DNA from 2 places in the Streptomyces sp. NPDC101160 genome. Region 2 is predicted to be linked to the other one. Evidence: predicted binding sites of a transcription regulator. Region 2 holds the regulator's gene; the other holds the start of a gene.

Region 1 (8,162 bases), on a different contig from region 2:
TGGGCGTCATCGCCCACGACGGCCAGGGCGGCAAGCCCGCCGGCGGCGTCTCGCTCCAGGCCGGCCAGACCGAGGGCGTCGACGTGTCCAGTCACAACGGGAACGTGGACTGGGCGACGCTGTGGAACAGCGGAGTCAGGTGGGCCTACGTCAAGGCGACGGAAGGCACGTACTACAAGAACACCTACTTCACCCAGCAGTACAACGGCTCGTACAACGTGGGCATGATCCGCGGCACGTACCACTTCGCGACGCCCGACACGACGAGCGGGGCGACGCAGGCGGACTACTTCGTGAACAACGGCGGCGGCTGGTCCGGGGACGGCAAGACCCTGCCGGGCGCGCTGGACATCGAGTGGAACCCGTACGGCGCGACCTGCTACGGCAAGACGCAGTCCGGGATGGTGGCCTGGATCCAGGACTTCGTGAACCGCTACAAGTACCGGACCGGCCGGGACCCGGTGATCTACACGGCGACGAGCTGGTGGACCCAGTGCACCGGCAACTACGGCGGCTTCGCGTCCACCAACCCGTTGTGGATCGCGCGCTACGCGACGGACGTCGGTACGCTGCCGGCGGGCTGGGCGTACTACACGATGTGGCAGTACACCTCGTCCGGCCCGACGGTGGGCGACCACAACCACTTCAACGGCGACTACTCGCGGGTGCAGGCGCTGGCGAACGGCTGAGCCGACCTACGCGAACGACCGGCGGGGCTCCGGAACCCCGCCGGTTTCGCACTCCCGCGCTCTGCTGGCGCCCGGCTGCGGCCTCGGCGGCCGCACTCACCGCCCTCACCTCGGCGGTCGCCCAGGCCTACGGCGCCGTCTTCAACCGCTGAGCAGAATCGCCGCCTGCTGCACGAAGGCCCTGAGCCCCCCCCCGACGCGCAGCTGTGTAAGAACCTCGTCGCCGTCTCGGCACCCAGCCGCTGTACGACTGGAACGAGCTGGCATCCTCCCGGTCCTGAAGGACCGGGGTTCCATCCGCCCGCATGGTGCGGGCCCTGGCGGGTTCCTGTTTCATCACGCACCGCCCTGGCTAGGCAGGGTCTTACACGCGCTCCGCAGGCGTTTTACCTCTCGGCCTGCCCGGCCGCGAAGATCCGTCGCCCTTCGGCACGGACGTTGGACTCGGCATTCTCGTCCCGGTCGTGGCGCGCTCCACACGAGCACACCCACCACCGAATGCTCAGGCCCTCCAGTCCCTTCGGCCCTTCGACGGAGCCGCACACGGAGCACAACTGTGTGGACGGGAAGAACCGGTCCACCTTGGCGAAGCCGCGCCCGTACCGGGCGCACTTGGCTTCCAGAGTGCGGACGAACATGCCCAGGGACTGGTCGTGGACGGACTTGGCGCGCTTGCCCTTCTTCGATCCCATACCCTTCACGTTCAGATCCTCCAGATAGACCGCTTGGCTTTCGCGGACGATCCGGGTGGTTTCCTGCTCGATGAAGTCGCGGCGCTGGTCCGCAATTCTGGCGTGGATCTTCGAGACGGCGAGTTTCGCCTTCCGGTAGTTGCTGGAGCCTTTCTCAGCGCGGAACAGCTTCCGCTGCGCCCGGCGGAGCTTCTTCTCCTGGCGGCGGAAAAACTTCGGGCTGCTGATCTTCCGGCCACGCAGGACCGCGTAGGAGGACAGACCGAGGTCGATACCCGTCTCGGTGTCGTCCAGGTCCAGTTCCGGGAGCGGGGTGTCCTCGGTCTCGACCACGAACGAGGCGAAGTACCTTCCGGCCGGGTCCTTGACGACCGTGACCGAGGACGGGCCGGAAGGCAGCGGCCTGGACCAGCGGACCTCCACATCGCCCAGCTTGGCGATAAACAGCCGGCCGCTGGGACGCAGAACGAACCCGTTGCGGGTGAGCCGGATCGACTGCCGCCCCGTCTTCTTCTTCATTTTCGGCGGAGCGATCTTCGGCCCCTGCCGCACACCGCGCTTGGAGGCGAAGAAGTTCCGGTAGGCGGTGTGCAAGTCCTGTAAGGACTGCACCAACGCCACCGACGGGGCCTCCTTCAGCCACTCCCGCTCGGGGGTCTTCTTCGCGGCGGTGATCACCATCTTCTGCAAGGTGACATCGGAGATGTACGGCTCGCCGTTCCGCCACGCGGCCCGACGCTCCCGCAGAGCGTCGTTGTAGACCACCCGGGCACAGCCGAAGAAGCGAGCCAGATCCCGCTGCTGCCGGGCAGTCGGATAGATCCGCTCGTTGTACCGCAACTTCATGACTCACCTCCCCGGACCGGTCGGGATCAAGACAACATGATTTCGCTTCTCTCAGCCCTTGAGGGCGGCGACGAAGGACGCCCAAGCCGGCGCGGCCACCACGAGGACCGGGCCGGCCGGCACCTTGCTGTCCCGGACGGGGACGACGCCGGGGACGCCGTCGAGGACCTCGACGCAGGATCCGCCGTCGCCGTCGCTGTAGCTGCTCTTGCGCCAGGCGGCGCCCGCGAAGTCGTAGGTGACTTCGACGCACTCGCCGCCGTCGCCGTCGCTGTAGGAGCTCTTGAACCAGTGGGCGTGGGTCAGGTCGTAGGCGCGCATCGTCTGTAGTCCTCCGCCGCCGATTCGATCAGGGCCAGGGACGCCTCCGGCGACAGCGCGGCGGCCCTGAGCAGATCGTAGGCGGCCAGTGCGCGCTTCACCACAGCCGGATCGTCCAGCAGATTGCCCGAATACACCGCCTCCGTATAGGCCGTTGGCGGCTGGTCCTCGAACTCCATCAGCTGGATCATCTTCCCCATCTGGGGATAGGCACCGGCCGCGAACGGCAGCACCTGGATCAGCGCCTTGCGCTCGCGCGAGGCCGCCAGGAGCTGGTCAAGCTGTTCGGCCATGACCGCCGGACTGCCGACCGGGATGCGCAGCACCGTCTCGTGCAGGATCACCCAGTACATGGGCCGGGTCGCGTCCTTGAGGATTGCGGCCCGGTCCATCCGGCCCCGGACCTTCTCCTCCAGGTACTCATCGGTGGCGAGCGGATTGCTGGCGAGGGTGACGGCCCGTGCATAGGCAGGCGTCTGGAGCAGTCCGGGAACGGTGGTGGGCGCGAAGGCGCAGATCTTCGTCGCCCAGACCTCCAGCTCCGCCGCCGCCTGGAAATACGACGCGTACGGTGACCGATTGATCAGCTTCCGCCACGTCCGTTCGAACAGGCCCCCCGTCTTCAGCACGTCGTCGAACAACTTCGCCAGATCCAGCTGCGGTTTCCGGATTCCCTGTTCAAACAGGCCGATGTACGCCGACGAGACGAACACCCGCGCGCCCAACTCGCTCTGCGTGAGTCCCGCCGCCTCGCGGCGCTCCTTCAGCAGCTCGCCGAAGAACTCCCACGCTTCCTGCCGTTTCGCCTGACCCATGGCTCAACTCCCCGACCCGCCAGTTCAGTTGCCACCCCCGTAGCCGCTCCCGACCCTACGGATTCACCGGCCGCCCCGATACGCAAATGCGCGAAATTCACTCGAACGGGATTCACGCGGACGTCCTCCCTTCGGGTGTCGATTTCACGCCATCCGTACCAGAACAAGCGGAGTCGGGTCATCCGTGGACGTCCTTCGGGAATGCTCTGTTCGAACGGCCGTCAGCGCACGTCGTCCGAACCGTGAAGGAGAGAGCACTCCATGCGGAATGAGGAGCGGTGGGAGTACCACCGCGGGCAGGGACTGCGCACGATCGGGGTCGAGGAGGAGCTGCTCCTGGTCGATCCCACGACCGGGCTCCCCCAGCCACTGTCCGGGACCGTCACCGAGATCGCCGCCTGGCACGCCGATGTGCGGCCGGAGGCGGACCGGGGCGAGCCGGTGAAGCCCGAGTTGTACTGCGAGATGCTGGAGATCGGCACCAGGCCGTGCGCGACGGCGGACGAGCTGGCCGATCAGCTGCGTCAGGCCAGGGCCAACGCCGCGGCCGCGGCCAAGGAGGCCGGGGTGGCGGTCGCGGCGCTCGCGACAGCGCCGATGCGCTTCGAGCAGGTCCTCAACCCGGCGGACCGCTATCGGCGCTTCGAGGACCGGTACGCCCGGCTCATCGACGACAAGCTCACCTGCGCCTGTCACGTCCATGTCCACCTCACCTCGCCGGAGGAGGGCGTCGGTGTCCTGGACCGGATCCGGCCCTGGCTCGCGCCGCTGCTGGCGCTCAGTGCGAACTCGCCGTTCTGGCAGGGCGAGGACACCGGGTACGCGAGCTGGCGCCACCAGCTGTGGTCGCGCTGGCCGATGGCCGGGCCCGCCGAGCTGTTCGGCGACGTCGACGCGCTGGAGGAGACCACGCGGGCGATGCTGGCGAGCGAGGTGCTGGTCGACGACCACATGGTCTACTTCGACGCCCGGCTGTCCCGCAGCTATCCGACGGTGGAGGTACGGGTCGGCGACGTGTGCCTGCACGCGGAGGACGCCCTGCTGCTCGGGCTCCTGGTCCGCGCCCTGGTGGAGACCGAGGCCCGGGCCTGGCGGGCCGGGGTGGAGGCCGACCCGGTGCCGACCGTCCTCCTGCGCCTGGCCGCCTGGCAGGCCAGCCGTTATGGCCTGGGCGACCGGCTGCTGGATCCGAAGACCTGGCGGCCTGCCCCGGCCTCCGACGTCCTCGGGGCTCTGATCGACCATGTCACGCCGGCGCTGCGGGACGCGGGCGACCTCGACCGGACCGTGCGCGGCACCGAGCTGGTCCTCGCCCGGGGCACCGGGGCCGACCTCCAGCGCGCGGCGCACACCGGTGGCGCGAGCCTGGCCCCGGTCGTCGCCGACGCCGTGCGGCGTACGAACCCCGCATAGCTCGAACGGTGGGACGCCCTCCGCGCGGGAGGGCGCCCCACCGTCAGCCGCTCGGGTGCCTTACGCCGCCGCGCTCACCGCGACCGCCGCCGGGGTCAGGGCGATCTCCAGGACCTGGCGGACGTCCGTGACCGGGTGGACCTCCAGCTTCTCCAGGATCTCGGCGGGGACGTCGTCGAGGTCGGCCTCGTTCCGCTTGGGGATCACGACGGTCGTGATGCCCGCGCGGTGGGCGGCGAGGAGCTTCTGCTTCAGGCCGCCGATGGGCAGGACGCGGCCGGTGAGGGAGACCTCGCCGGTCATCGCGACGTCCGTGCGGACCAGCCGGCCCGACAGGAGCGAGGCGAGGGCCGTCGTCATGGTGATGCCGGCGCTCGGGCCGTCCTTCGGGACCGCGCCCGCCGGGAAGTGGATGTGCACGCCGCGGTCCTTCAGGCCGGTGACGGGCAGCTCCAGCTCGGCGCCGTGCGAGCGCAGGAAGGAGAGCGCGATCTGCGCCGACTCCTTCATCACGTCGCCCAGCTGACCGGTGAGGGTCAGACCCGCCCCGCCCGTCTCCGGGTCGGCGAGCGAGGCCTCCACGAAGAGGACGTCGCCGCCGGCGCCGGTCACGGCCAGACCGGTGGCGACACCGGGGACGGACGTGCGGCGCTCGGCCGGGTCCTGGGCGGACTCGGGCACGTGGTGCGGGCGGCCGATCAGGTCGCGCAGCTGGCCCTCGCCGATGGTGAACGGGAGCTCCCGCTCGCCCAGTTCGTGCTGGGCGGCCACCTTGCGGAGGAGTCGGGCGATCGAGCGCTCCAGGGTGCGGACGCCCGCCTCCCGGGTGTACTCGCCGGCCAGCTTGCGCAGCGCCGACTCCTCCAGGACGACCTCGCCCTTCTCCAGGCCGGCCCGCTCCAGCTGCCGGGGCAGCAGGTGGTCACGGGCGATGACGACCTTCTCGTCCTCGGTGTAGCCGTCGAGGCGGACCAGCTCCATGCGGTCGAGCAGGGCCTCCGGGATGGCCTCCAGGACGTTCGCCGTCGCGAGGAACACGACGTCGCTCAGGTCGAGTTCGACCTCCAGGTAGTGGTCGCGGAAGGTGTGGTTCTGCGCCGGGTCGAGGACTTCGAGGAGGGCCGCCGCCGGGTCGCCCCGGAAGTCGGAGCCGACCTTGTCGATCTCGTCGAGCAGCACCACCGGGTTCATGGACCCGGCCTCCTTGATCGCCCGGACGATCCGGCCGGGCAGCGCGCCCACGTACGTCCGCCGGTGGCCGCGGATCTCGGCCTCGTCCCGGACGCCGCCGAGGGCGACGCGGACGAACTTCCGGCCCATGGCGTGCGCGACGGACTCGCCGAGCGAGGTCTTGCCGACGCCGGGCGGGCCGACGAGGGCGAGCACGGCGCCGCCGCGACGGCCGCCGACGACGCCGAGGCCGCGCTCGGCGCGCCGCTTGCGCACGGCCAGGTACTCGGTGATGCGCTCCTTCACGTCCTCCAGGCCCGCGTGCTCGGCGTCCAGGACGGCCTTGGCGCCCTGGATGTCGTACTGGTCCTCGGTGCGCTCGTTCCACGGCAGTTCGAGGACGGTGTCGAGCCAGGTGCGGATCCAGGACCCCTCCGGGGACTGGTCGCTCGCCCGCTCCAGCTTCTCGACCTCCTTGAGGGCCGCCTCGCGGACCTTCTCGGGCAGGTCGGCGGCCTCGACGCGGGCGCGGTAGTCGTCGGACTCGTCGCCCTCCTTCTCGCCGTTGAGCTCACGCAGCTCCTTGCGCACGGCTTCGAGCTGGCGGCGCAGCAGGAACTCGCGCTGCTGCTTGTCGACGCCCTCCTGGACGTCCTTGGCGATGGTCTCGGCGACGTCCTGCTCGGCCAGGTGCTCGCGCAGCTGCGAGGTGGCGAGCTTGAGGCGGGCGACCGGGTCGGCGGTCTCCAGGAGTCCCAGCTTCTGCTCCACCGTCAGGAACGGGGAGTAGCCCGCGTTGTCGGCGAGCGCGCCGACGCCCTCGATCTGCTGGACGCGGTCGACGACCTGCCAGGCGCCGCGCTTCTTCAGCCAGCTCGTGGCCAGCGCCTTGTACTCCTTGACGAGCTCGGTCACCGAGCCGGGCAGCGGCTCCGGCACTGTCTCGTCGACGACGGTGCCCTCGACCCACAGCGCCCCGCCGGGCCCGGTCGTCCCGGCCCCGATGCGCACGCGGCCGCGGCCGCGGATCAGCGCGCCGGGATCGCCGTCGGACAGCCGCCCGACCTGCTCGACCGTGCCGAGCACACCGGTGCCCGCGTAGGTCCCGTCCACCCGGGGCACGAGCAGCACCCTGGGCTTCCCGGTCCCACCGCGCGCGGCGGCCTGCGCGGCCTCGACAGCTGCCCGCACGTCGTTGTCGGACAGGTCCAGCGGCACCACCATTCCGGGCAGCACGACCTCGTCGTCGAGCGGCAGCACAGGCAGAGTGAGCGGCGCGGACGCCATGGACTCAGAAGCCATGATCTCCCCTTCGGCAGTCAATCGCAGTCAATCAAGTTGAGCTATGCCGACTCAATGCATGTGAGCGCGGGATTGTTCCCCGCCCCGCGTTCGCTCTGAGCGATCACTCGTCCCGTGTCCTTTGCCGTGGATCCCTTCGCTTTGCAGCTCCATGTTTCGTCTGGTCGTTCGCTTTGCGGAGTGACCTTTCGTCCCCGGCTCGGGTTAGCGAGTCATGGCAGGTTCGTTAGGGGTACTGCCGGGTGGTGCCTACGGGCCGCCGGCGGAGGGGTTCGAGGTCGCGTACGCCGACCGGGACGGGTCTGAGTTTCGTCGCACGCTGGTGGACGCCTGGACAGTGCGGTTCGAGGATGTCGCGCCGGTACGCGCGTTCAAGTCGTACAGAGGCCAGCGGCATCTGCCGGGCTTGTGGTGGTCGTCCACGGTGGGCAGGCACATTGGATACGAGTCCTGGCTGGAGCGCGATCACGTGATGCTGCTGGACTTCGACCCGTCGGTGGTGGGGATCTCGTCTCAGCCGTTCTGGCTGTTCTGGCAGTCCGACGCGGGCAAGGGCATCTCGCATGCGCCGGACTACTTCGCCCGCCGCGAGAACGGCACGGCGGTGGTGGTCGACTGCCGTCCGGCGGATCGGCGTAAGCCCCGGGACGTGGTGAAGTTCGAGGCGACGCAGGCAGCCTGCGCCCAGGTGGGATGGGAGTTCCGGCTGGTGGGGGCGCCGGATGTGATCGTGGTGCGCAATGTGCGCTGGTTGGCGGGCTACCGCCACCCCCGGCACCGGTTGGAACCTGTGGCCTCCGAGCTACTGGCGGTGTTCGCCGAGCCACATCCAGTGATGGGCGGGGCCTCGGCGGTGGGGGACCCGATCAGGGTGCTGCCGGTGCTGTTCCACCTGCTGTGGTCGCACGAGCTGA
Region 2 (8,162 bases):
CGACCGGATGCGCCAGGAGGCCGAGCAGTACGCGGAGGAGGACCACCGCCGCCGCGAGGCCGCCGAGACCCGCAACCAGGGCGAGCAGCTCGTCTACCAGACGGAGAAGTTCCTCGCGGACAACGCGGAGAAGGTCCCGGCCGAGGTCAAGACCGAGGTCGAGACCGCGATCGCCGAGCTGAAGGAGAAGCTCAAGGGCGAGGACACCGCGGAGATCCGCACCGCCACCGAGAAGGTCGCGGCCGTCTCCCAGAAGCTCGGCCAGGCCATGTACGCCGACGCCCAGGGCGCCGCGGGTGCCGCCGGCGCCGAGGGTGCCCAGCAGGCCCACGCCGACGACGACGTCGTCGACGCCGAGATCGTCGACGAGGACAAGCCGAAGGGCGGCGCTGCCTGATGTCGGAGGAGACCCCGGGCTTCGAGGAGAAGCCCGACGTCCCCGCCGACGGCACGCCCGAGGAGCCGAAGGCCGCCGACTCCGCCGCGAAGGCGGAGGGGGCGGCCCCGGCCGGGGACGCTACGGACGTAGCCCTGCTGGCGCAGCTGGACCAGGCCCGTACGGCGCTCGGTGAGCGCACCGGTGACCTCCAGCGGCTCCAGGCCGAGTACCAGAACTACCGCCGCCGTGTGGAGCGGGACCGGGTCACGGTCAAGGAGATCGCCGTCGCGAACCTCCTGACCGAACTCCTTCCCGTGCTCGACGACATCGGCCGGGCCCGGGACCACGGCGAGCTCGTGGGCGGGTTCAAGTCGGTCGCCGAGTCCCTGGAGACCGTCGCCGCCAAGATGGGCCTCCAGCAGTTCGGCAAGGAGGGCGAGCCCTTCGACCCGACGATCCACGAGGCCCTGATGCACTCGTACGCGCCGGACGTCACCGAGACGACCTGCGTGGCGATCCTGCAGCCGGGGTACCGGATCGGGGAGCGCACCATCCGCCCCGCGCGGGTGGCCGTCGCCGAGCCGCAGCCGGGCGCGGCTCCGGCCGCCGGCAAGGCGGAGGAGTCCGACGACTCCGAGAAGGACAGCGATTAAGAGCCGTACCCGGGAGCGGGAGGAGGGACGTCGATGAGCACGAAGGACTTCGTCGAGAAGGACTACTACAAGGTTCTCGGCGTCCCCAAGGACGCCAGCGACGCCGAGATCAAGAAGGCGTACCGGAAGCTCGCCCGCGAGAACCACCCGGACGCCAACAAGGGCGACACCAAGGCCGAGGAGCGCTTCAAGGAGATCTCCGAGGCGGCCGACGTCCTCGGCGACCCGAAGAAGCGCAAGGAGTACGACGACGCGCGTGCCCTCTTCGGCAACGGCGGCTTCCGAGCGGGCGGCCCGGGCGCGGGCGGCTCGTTCAACTTCGACCTGGGCGACCTCTTCGGGGGCGCCCAGGGCGGGGCCGGCGGAGCCGGCGGCTTCGGCGGCGGCGGCCTCGGGGACGTCTTCGGCGGCCTGTTCAACCGGGGCGGCGGCGCGGGCGCGCGCACGCAGCCGCGGCGCGGCCAGGACATCGAGTCCGAGGTGACGCTCAGCTTCACCGAGGCCATCGAGGGCGCCACCGTCCCGCTGCGGATGTCCAGCCAGCAGCCCTGCAAGGCGTGTTCGGGCACCGGCGACAAGAACGGCACCCCGCGGGTGTGCCCGACCTGCGTCGGCACCGGACAGGTCTCGCGCGGCAGCGGCGGCGGCTTCTCGCTGACCGACCCCTGCCGGGACTGCAAGGGCCGCGGCCTGATCGCCGAGAACCCCTGCGAGGTCTGCCACGGCAGCGGCCGCGCCAAGTCGTCCCGCACCATGCAGGTGCGGATCCCGGCGGGCGTGTCCGACAACCAGAAGATCCGGCTGCGCGGCAAGGGCGCGCCGGGCGAGCGCGGCGGGCCGAACGGCGACCTGTACGTCGTCGTGCACGTCGACGCCCACCCGGTGTTCGGCCGCAAGGACGACAACCTCACCGTCACGGTGCCCGTCACGTTCGACGAGGCGGCGCTCGGCGGCGAGATCAGGGTGCCGACGCTGGGCGGCCCCGCGGTGACGCTGAAGCTGCCCGCGGGCACCCCCAACGGCCGCACCATGCGCGCCCGCGGCAAGGGCGCCGTCCGCAAGGACGGCACCCGCGGCGACCTGCTGATCACGGTCGAGGTCGCGGTGCCCACGGAACTCGACGACAAGGCACGTGAGGCCCTGGAGACGTTCCGCGAGGCAACGGCGGGCGAGGACCCCAGGGCAGAGCTGTTCCAGGCCGCGAAGGGAGCATGAGCAGATGGACCGTCGCCGACAGCCCGGATTTGGCGGTAGGGCCTACGAACTGACGGACGAGACCCCGGTGTACGTCATCTCGGTGGCGGCCCAGCTGTCCGGCCTGCACCCGCAGACGCTCCGTCAGTACGACCGCCTCGGCCTGGTCTCGCCGGACCGCACGGCGGGCCGGGGCCGCCGCTACTCGGCCCGCGACATCGAACTGCTGCGCACCGTCCAGCAGCTGTCGCAGGACGAGGGCATCAACCTGGCCGGCATCAAGCGCATCATCGAACTGGAGAACCAGGTCGCGGCCCTCCAGGCCCGCGTGGCCGAGCTGTCGACGGCGGTCGAGGGCGCGGCCCAGGCGATGCGCCAGCGCGAGGCCCAGGTCCACGCCTCGTACCGGCGTGACCTGGTCCCGTACACCGATGTGCAGCAGGCGAGCGCCCTGGTGGTGTGGCGCCCGGGGCACAAGCGCGGCGAGTAGGTCTCTCTGCCCGGACTCTCGTGACGAGGTCCCCTCCGCTTCGGCGGAGGGGACCTCGCGGCGTTCGGGGCGGCTCGGCTCAGTCGCGGTCGTCGAGGATGCCTGACTGGGCGATGAGGAAGCCGAGCTGGGCCCGGCTGCCGCTGCCGAGGGCCGCGGCGAGCTTGGCGATGTGGGCGCGGCAGGTGCGCACGTTCATGCCGAGGCGGCGGGCGATGGCCTCGTCGACGTGGCCTTCGACGAGGAGCCGGGCGATGGAGCGCTGGACGCCGCTGATGCCGTTCTTGGGCAGGGCGCCCGGGACCTGTTCGCCGAACGGGGTGGCGCGGGTCCAGGACTGCTCGAAGACGGTCGCGAGGTATTCGACGAGGCCGGGGTGGCGCAGTTCCAGGGCGACCTGGCGGTCCTGGCGGGCCGGGATGAGCGCGACCGTGCGGTCGATGATGATGAGCCGCTCGATGCTCTCCTCCAGGGTGCGCACCTGGAGCCGGTCCATGCCGGCCTGTTCCAGATAGACCTGCATGCCGGGACTGTGGCGCACGGTGTGCTGGTAGAGGGTGCGGACGCGGACGCCGCGGTCGAGCAGTGGCTGGATGCGGTTGAGCGCGGTGTTGAGGGTGTGTTCGCTGCGGCCGCCGCCCGGCTGGACGGTGAGCAGCTCCTCGGAGCACTCGGCGGTGGCCCGGCTGAGCACGGCGTCGATGCGGTGGATGCCCTCGAGGACGGTGATGGCGTGGGTCGTGGAAGGGTCCTGGGCGCTGATCGCCATGAACGGCTCGAATGTGCTGGACAGCTCCGTGGCCAGGGCGCGGCGGTCCTGGATCTCCCGTTCCAACGGCTGGACGAGCCGGGCGAGCGCCGCCGACGGTGGCACGGGCCTTAGCCATGACGGGTCGTCGGGGTCGGGGTGCAGCAGGTCCAGGTCCATGAGGCAGGGTGCGGCTTCTGCCTCGGTCCTGGTTATTCGCCCGATCCGCAACGCACTTGCGTACAAGTCCGATCCGGTTGCACAGAGGTCGACATGCCCGTGAGGATGTGTCGCTTCTGTCGGTTTATGCGGCATTTGCACACCCCCCAGGATCCTGTATTTCAGGAACATGATGCATTGCCTCGGTGGTGCGAGCGCAAAGACTGAGCCATCGTTTTGTGCGCGGGGGTAGAGGAAACCATCAAGTGAGGTCGAAGCCGCTCATGTCCAGGAAAATGCTTCGCTCGATACTTGCTTCCGTCTTCATTGGGGCGGCAGCAGTAGGAGCGCTGGCCGTCAACGACCCGGTGTGGGACAGCACGCCGGCCCACGTCGTCGCAGCTCCGAACGACCCGGTCTGGGACGTCGCACCGGCTGCCGACCGGGACCCTGGTTGGGACGTCGCCCCGGCCGCTCAGCTCGACCCCGTGTGGGACCTCGGTCCGGCGGGCGCGGGAGCATGACCGTGCCGCCGGACGACCGGTCCTTCCGACGGGAGATGGCCTCGGCATACCGCTCCGGGTGGCACTTCATCGATCTCGTCACGGCCATCCCCCACCGTGGCGACTCCTTGATGGTGACCCTCTTCGGAGAGCCGATCGTCGTCGCCCGCGAACAGGACGAGGACGTCCGTGCCTATCGGTGTCTGCGCCGCCCGCGCGGTGCGCCGCAGCCCGTTCGCTGTGCCATCCGGTACGGCATGATCTTCGTCAACCTCGATCAGCGTGACCATCAGCTGCTGGAGCCCCAGCTGGTCGACACGGAGACCATCACCGCCACCCCCCGCAGTGCCTGAACGATTCCCCCGTCGTTGTAGATCGTTCGGGCGCTTCCCCCACACAGCGGCGCCATCGCGGACCTGAAACGCGATGGCGCCGCTGTGCTTTTGCCGTCGGCCGGTTACGCCCGGCCCATCGCGCGGGTGAGCGCGATCTCGATGACGACGCGGTCCGGGTTCGGGGCCGGCACCCGGTTGTAGCGGGCCGCGTACCGGTCGACCGCGTCGGCGACGACCTCGGCCTCGGTGCGGATCCGCGCCACGCCCTCCAGCGTCGCCCAGCGCCCCTTGTCCACCTGGCAGACCGCCACCCGCGCGCCGTCCGGGCCCGCCGCCAGGACGTTGGCGACCTTGCGGCTGTGCTTGTTGGTGATGACCCGGGCGATGCCCTTCTCGCCGCCCTCCGGGTCGTACGTGACGCCCACCGCCACCACGTGCGGGGTGCCGTCCGGGCGCGGGGTCGTCAGGGTGCTCATGTGGTACTCGCGCCAGAAGCTGAGGTACGAGTCGCTGGGCTTGCTCGGGTCGATGGCCATGTCTCGGAAACTACTCCGGGGAGGGCTCCACCCGATACCTTGAGCGGAATAGACTCAACTTTGTGTAGGTTGGATGAGTCATAGGAGCTGTCGCAGTCGAAGACCAGGAGGAGACCCCGCACGTGGACGCCGAACTGACCAACAGGAGCCGGGACGCGCTGAACGCGGCGAGCAGCCGCGCCGTGTCCCAGGGGCACGCCGATCTGACCCCCGCGCACCTTCTGCTTGCGCTGCTCGCGGGTCAGGACAACGAGAACATCACCGACCTGCTCGCCGCCGTCGAGGCCGACCAGGCCGCCGTGCGCTCCGGTGCGGAGCGGCTGCTCGCCGCGCTGCCCAGCGTCACCGGGTCCACGGTCGCGCCCCCGCAGCCCGACCGCGAGCTGCTCGCCGTCATCGCCGACGCCGCCGAGCGCGCGAAGAAGCTCGGCGACGAGTACCTGTCGACCGAGCACCTGCTGATCGGCATCGCCGCCAAGGGCGGCCGGGCCGGCCAGGTCCTCGACCAGCAGGGCGCCACCGCCCGACGGCTCCAGGACGCCTTCGAGAAGGCGCGCGGCGCCCGCCGGGTGACCACCGCCGACCCGGAGGGCTCGTACAAGGCCCTGGAGAAGTTCGGCACCGACTTCACCGCCGCCGCCCGCGAGGGCAAGCTGGACCCGGTCATCGGCCGCGACCACGAGATCCGCCGCGTCGTCCAGGTCCTCTCCCGGCGCACCAAGAACAACCCGGTCCTCATCGGCGAGCCCGGCGTCGGCAAGACCGCCGTCGTCGAGGGCCTCGCCCAGCGCATCGTGAAGGGCGACGTCCCCGAGTCGCTGCGCGACAAGCGGCTGGTCTCGCTCGACCTCGGCGCGATGGTCGCCGGTGCGAAGTACCGCGGCGAGTTCGAGGAGCGGCTGAAGACCGTCCTCTCCGAGATCAAGGAGAGCGACGGCCAGATCATCACCTTCATCGACGAGCTGCACACCGTCGTCGGCGCGGGCGCCGGCGGCGACTCCGCCATGGACGCGGGCAACATGCTCAAGCCCATGCTGGCCCGCGGCGAGCTGCGCATGGTCGGCGCGACCACCCTCGACGAGTACCGCGAGCGGATCGAGAAGGACCCCGCCCTGGAGCGCCGCTTCCAGCAGGTCCTGGTCGCCGAGCCGTCCGTCGAGGACACCATCGCCATCCTGCGCGGACTCAAGGGCCGCTACGAGGCGCACCACAAGGTGCGGATCAACGACTCCGCGCTGGTCGCCGCCGCCACCCTCTCCGACCGTTACATCACCTCCCGCTTCCTGCCCGACAAGGCCATCGACCTCGTCGACGAGGCCGCGTCCCGGCTCCGGATGGAGATCGACTCCTCGCCGGTCGAGATCGACGAGCTCCAGCGCGCCGTCGACCGGCTGAAGATGGAGGAGCTCGCCCTCTCCAAGGAGACCGACGAGGCCAGCCTCCAGCGCCTGGAGAAGCTGCGCCGCGACCTCGCCGACCGCGAGGAGGAGCTGCGCGGCCTCACCGCCCGCTGGGAGAAGGAGAAGCAGTCCCTCAACCGGGTCGGCGAGCTGAAGGAGCGGCTCGACGAGCTGCGCGGCCGCGCCGAGCGCGCGCAGCGCGACGGCGACTTCGACACCGCGTCCAAGCTGCTCTACGGAGAGATCCCGGCGCTGGAGCGGGAGCTGGAGGCCGCCAGCGAGGCCGAGGCCGAGCAGGAGGCGCGGCAGGACGCGAAGGACATGATGGTCAAGGACCAGGTCGGTCCTGACGACATCGCGGACGTCGTCGGCTCCTGGACCGGCATCCCCGCCGGCCGGCTCCTGGAGGGCGAGACGCAGAAGCTGCTGCGCATGGAGGACGAGCTCGGCAAGCGGCTCATCGGCCAGAGCGAGGCCGTGCGCGCCGTCTCCGACGCGGTGCGCCGCACCCGGGCCGGCATCGCCGACCCCGACCGGCCCACCGGCTCCTTCCTCTTCCTCGGCCCGACGGGTGTCGGCAAGACCGAGCTGGCGAAGGCGCTCGCCGACTTCCTCTTCGACGACGAGCGGGCCATGGTCCGCATCGACATGTCGGAGTACGGCGAGAAGCACTCCGTCGCCCGTCTCGTCGGCGCGCCCCCCGGCTACGTCGGCTACGAGGAGGGCGGCCAGCTGACGGAGGCCGTGCGCCGCCGCCCGTACAGCGTCGTGCTCCTGGACGAGGTGGAGAAGGCCCACCCCGAGGTCTTCGACATCCTGCTCCAGGTCCTCGACGACGGCCGGCTCACCGACGGCCAGGGCCGCACGGTCGACTTCCGCAACACGATCCTGATCCTCACCTCGAACCTGGGCAGCCACTTCCTGATGGAGCCGCTGACCAGCGAGAGCGAGAAGCGGCAGCAGGTCCTGGAGGTCGTCCGGGCGAGCTTCAAGCCCGAGTTCCTGAACCGGCTCGACGAGATCGTGGTCTTCTCCGCCCTGAAGGGCGACGAGCTGGCCCGGATCGCCAAGCTCCAGATCGACCGCCTGGCCCGCCGCCTCGCCGACCGCCGCCTCACCCTGGACGTCACCCCCGAGGCCCTCGCCTGGCTCGCCGAGGAGGGCAACGACCCGGCGTACGGCGCCCGCCCGCTGCGCCGCCTGATCCAGACGGCCATCGGCGACCGCCTCGCGCGCGAGATCCTGGCGGGCGAGGTCCGCGACGGCGACACGGTCCGGGTGGACCGCTTCGAGGACGAGCTGATCGTGGGCAGGGCGGAGTAGCCCGGCCCCGGCGGAGCAGCCCGGCCCTGGCGGGGAGCCGACCGGCGGGATCGCGCCACTCGGGTCTCCGCCGCTCGGGTCTCCGGCGCTCGGGTCTCCGGCGCTCGGGTGCCCGCCGGTCGGGTGTCCGGCGGTCGGGTGTCCGGCGGTCAGCTCTCCGCCGGTCGGGTCACCTGTCCCAGGCGCCGAGGTGGGCGAGTGCGGTGTCGCCGTCCTCGTCCGCCTTCGCGTCGACGCGCAGAAGCCTCGGCGCGCGGCAGGCGGAAGCCCACCGTGACGTAGGAGCGCGGGGCGAGATCATGTCAGCCCGCAGCTGATCGCGCCGTGGGGACTTGCCACCCCCCGCCCGCCATGAGGGAGGATGGCGGCATCCGTACGAAGGGAAGAACCCGGTGAGCATCGACCCGTCCTCGATTCCTAATTTCGGGGCCCAGCCCCAGCC

What was found. Region 2 encodes HspR, which represses chaperone genes until heat shock. Its sites were predicted from a motif close to TTGAGNNNNNNNNNCTCAA; they were not measured.
Region 1: the regulator HspR is predicted to act here: its motif matches at 7,285-7,303, upstream of lon (endopeptidase La).

Annotation. Positions count from the first base shown of each region.
Region 1 covers NZ_JBIWPJ010000004.1:483,169-491,330, forward strand. The annotation lists gene ACIRSU_RS15195 (lysozyme) at 1-689, shown strand, start outside; gene ACIRSU_RS15200 (RNA-guided endonuclease InsQ/TnpB family protein) at 1,076-2,227, opposite strand; gene ACIRSU_RS15205 (DUF397 domain-containing protein) at 2,279-2,548, opposite strand; gene ACIRSU_RS15210 (Scr1 family TA system antitoxin-like transcriptional regulator) at 2,530-3,363, opposite strand; gene ACIRSU_RS15215 (glutamate--cysteine ligase) at 3,625-4,776, shown strand; gene lon (endopeptidase La) at 4,837-7,248, opposite strand; gene ACIRSU_RS15225 (TnsA-like heteromeric transposase endonuclease subunit) at 7,463-8,162, shown strand, end outside.
Region 2 covers NZ_JBIWPJ010000006.1:228,576-236,737, reverse strand. The annotation lists gene dnaK (molecular chaperone DnaK) at 1-397, shown strand, start outside; gene grpE (nucleotide exchange factor GrpE) at 397-1,032, shown strand; gene dnaJ (molecular chaperone DnaJ) at 1,066-2,247, shown strand; gene ACIRSU_RS20455 (heat shock protein transcriptional repressor HspR) at 2,252-2,716, shown strand; gene ACIRSU_RS20450 (helix-turn-helix transcriptional regulator) at 2,796-3,779, opposite strand; gene ACIRSU_RS20445 ((2Fe-2S)-binding protein) at 4,144-4,479, shown strand; gene ACIRSU_RS20440 (pyridoxamine 5'-phosphate oxidase family protein) at 4,584-4,997, opposite strand; gene clpB (ATP-dependent chaperone ClpB) at 5,120-7,720, shown strand; gene ACIRSU_RS20430 (YbjN domain-containing protein) at 8,113-8,162, shown strand, end outside.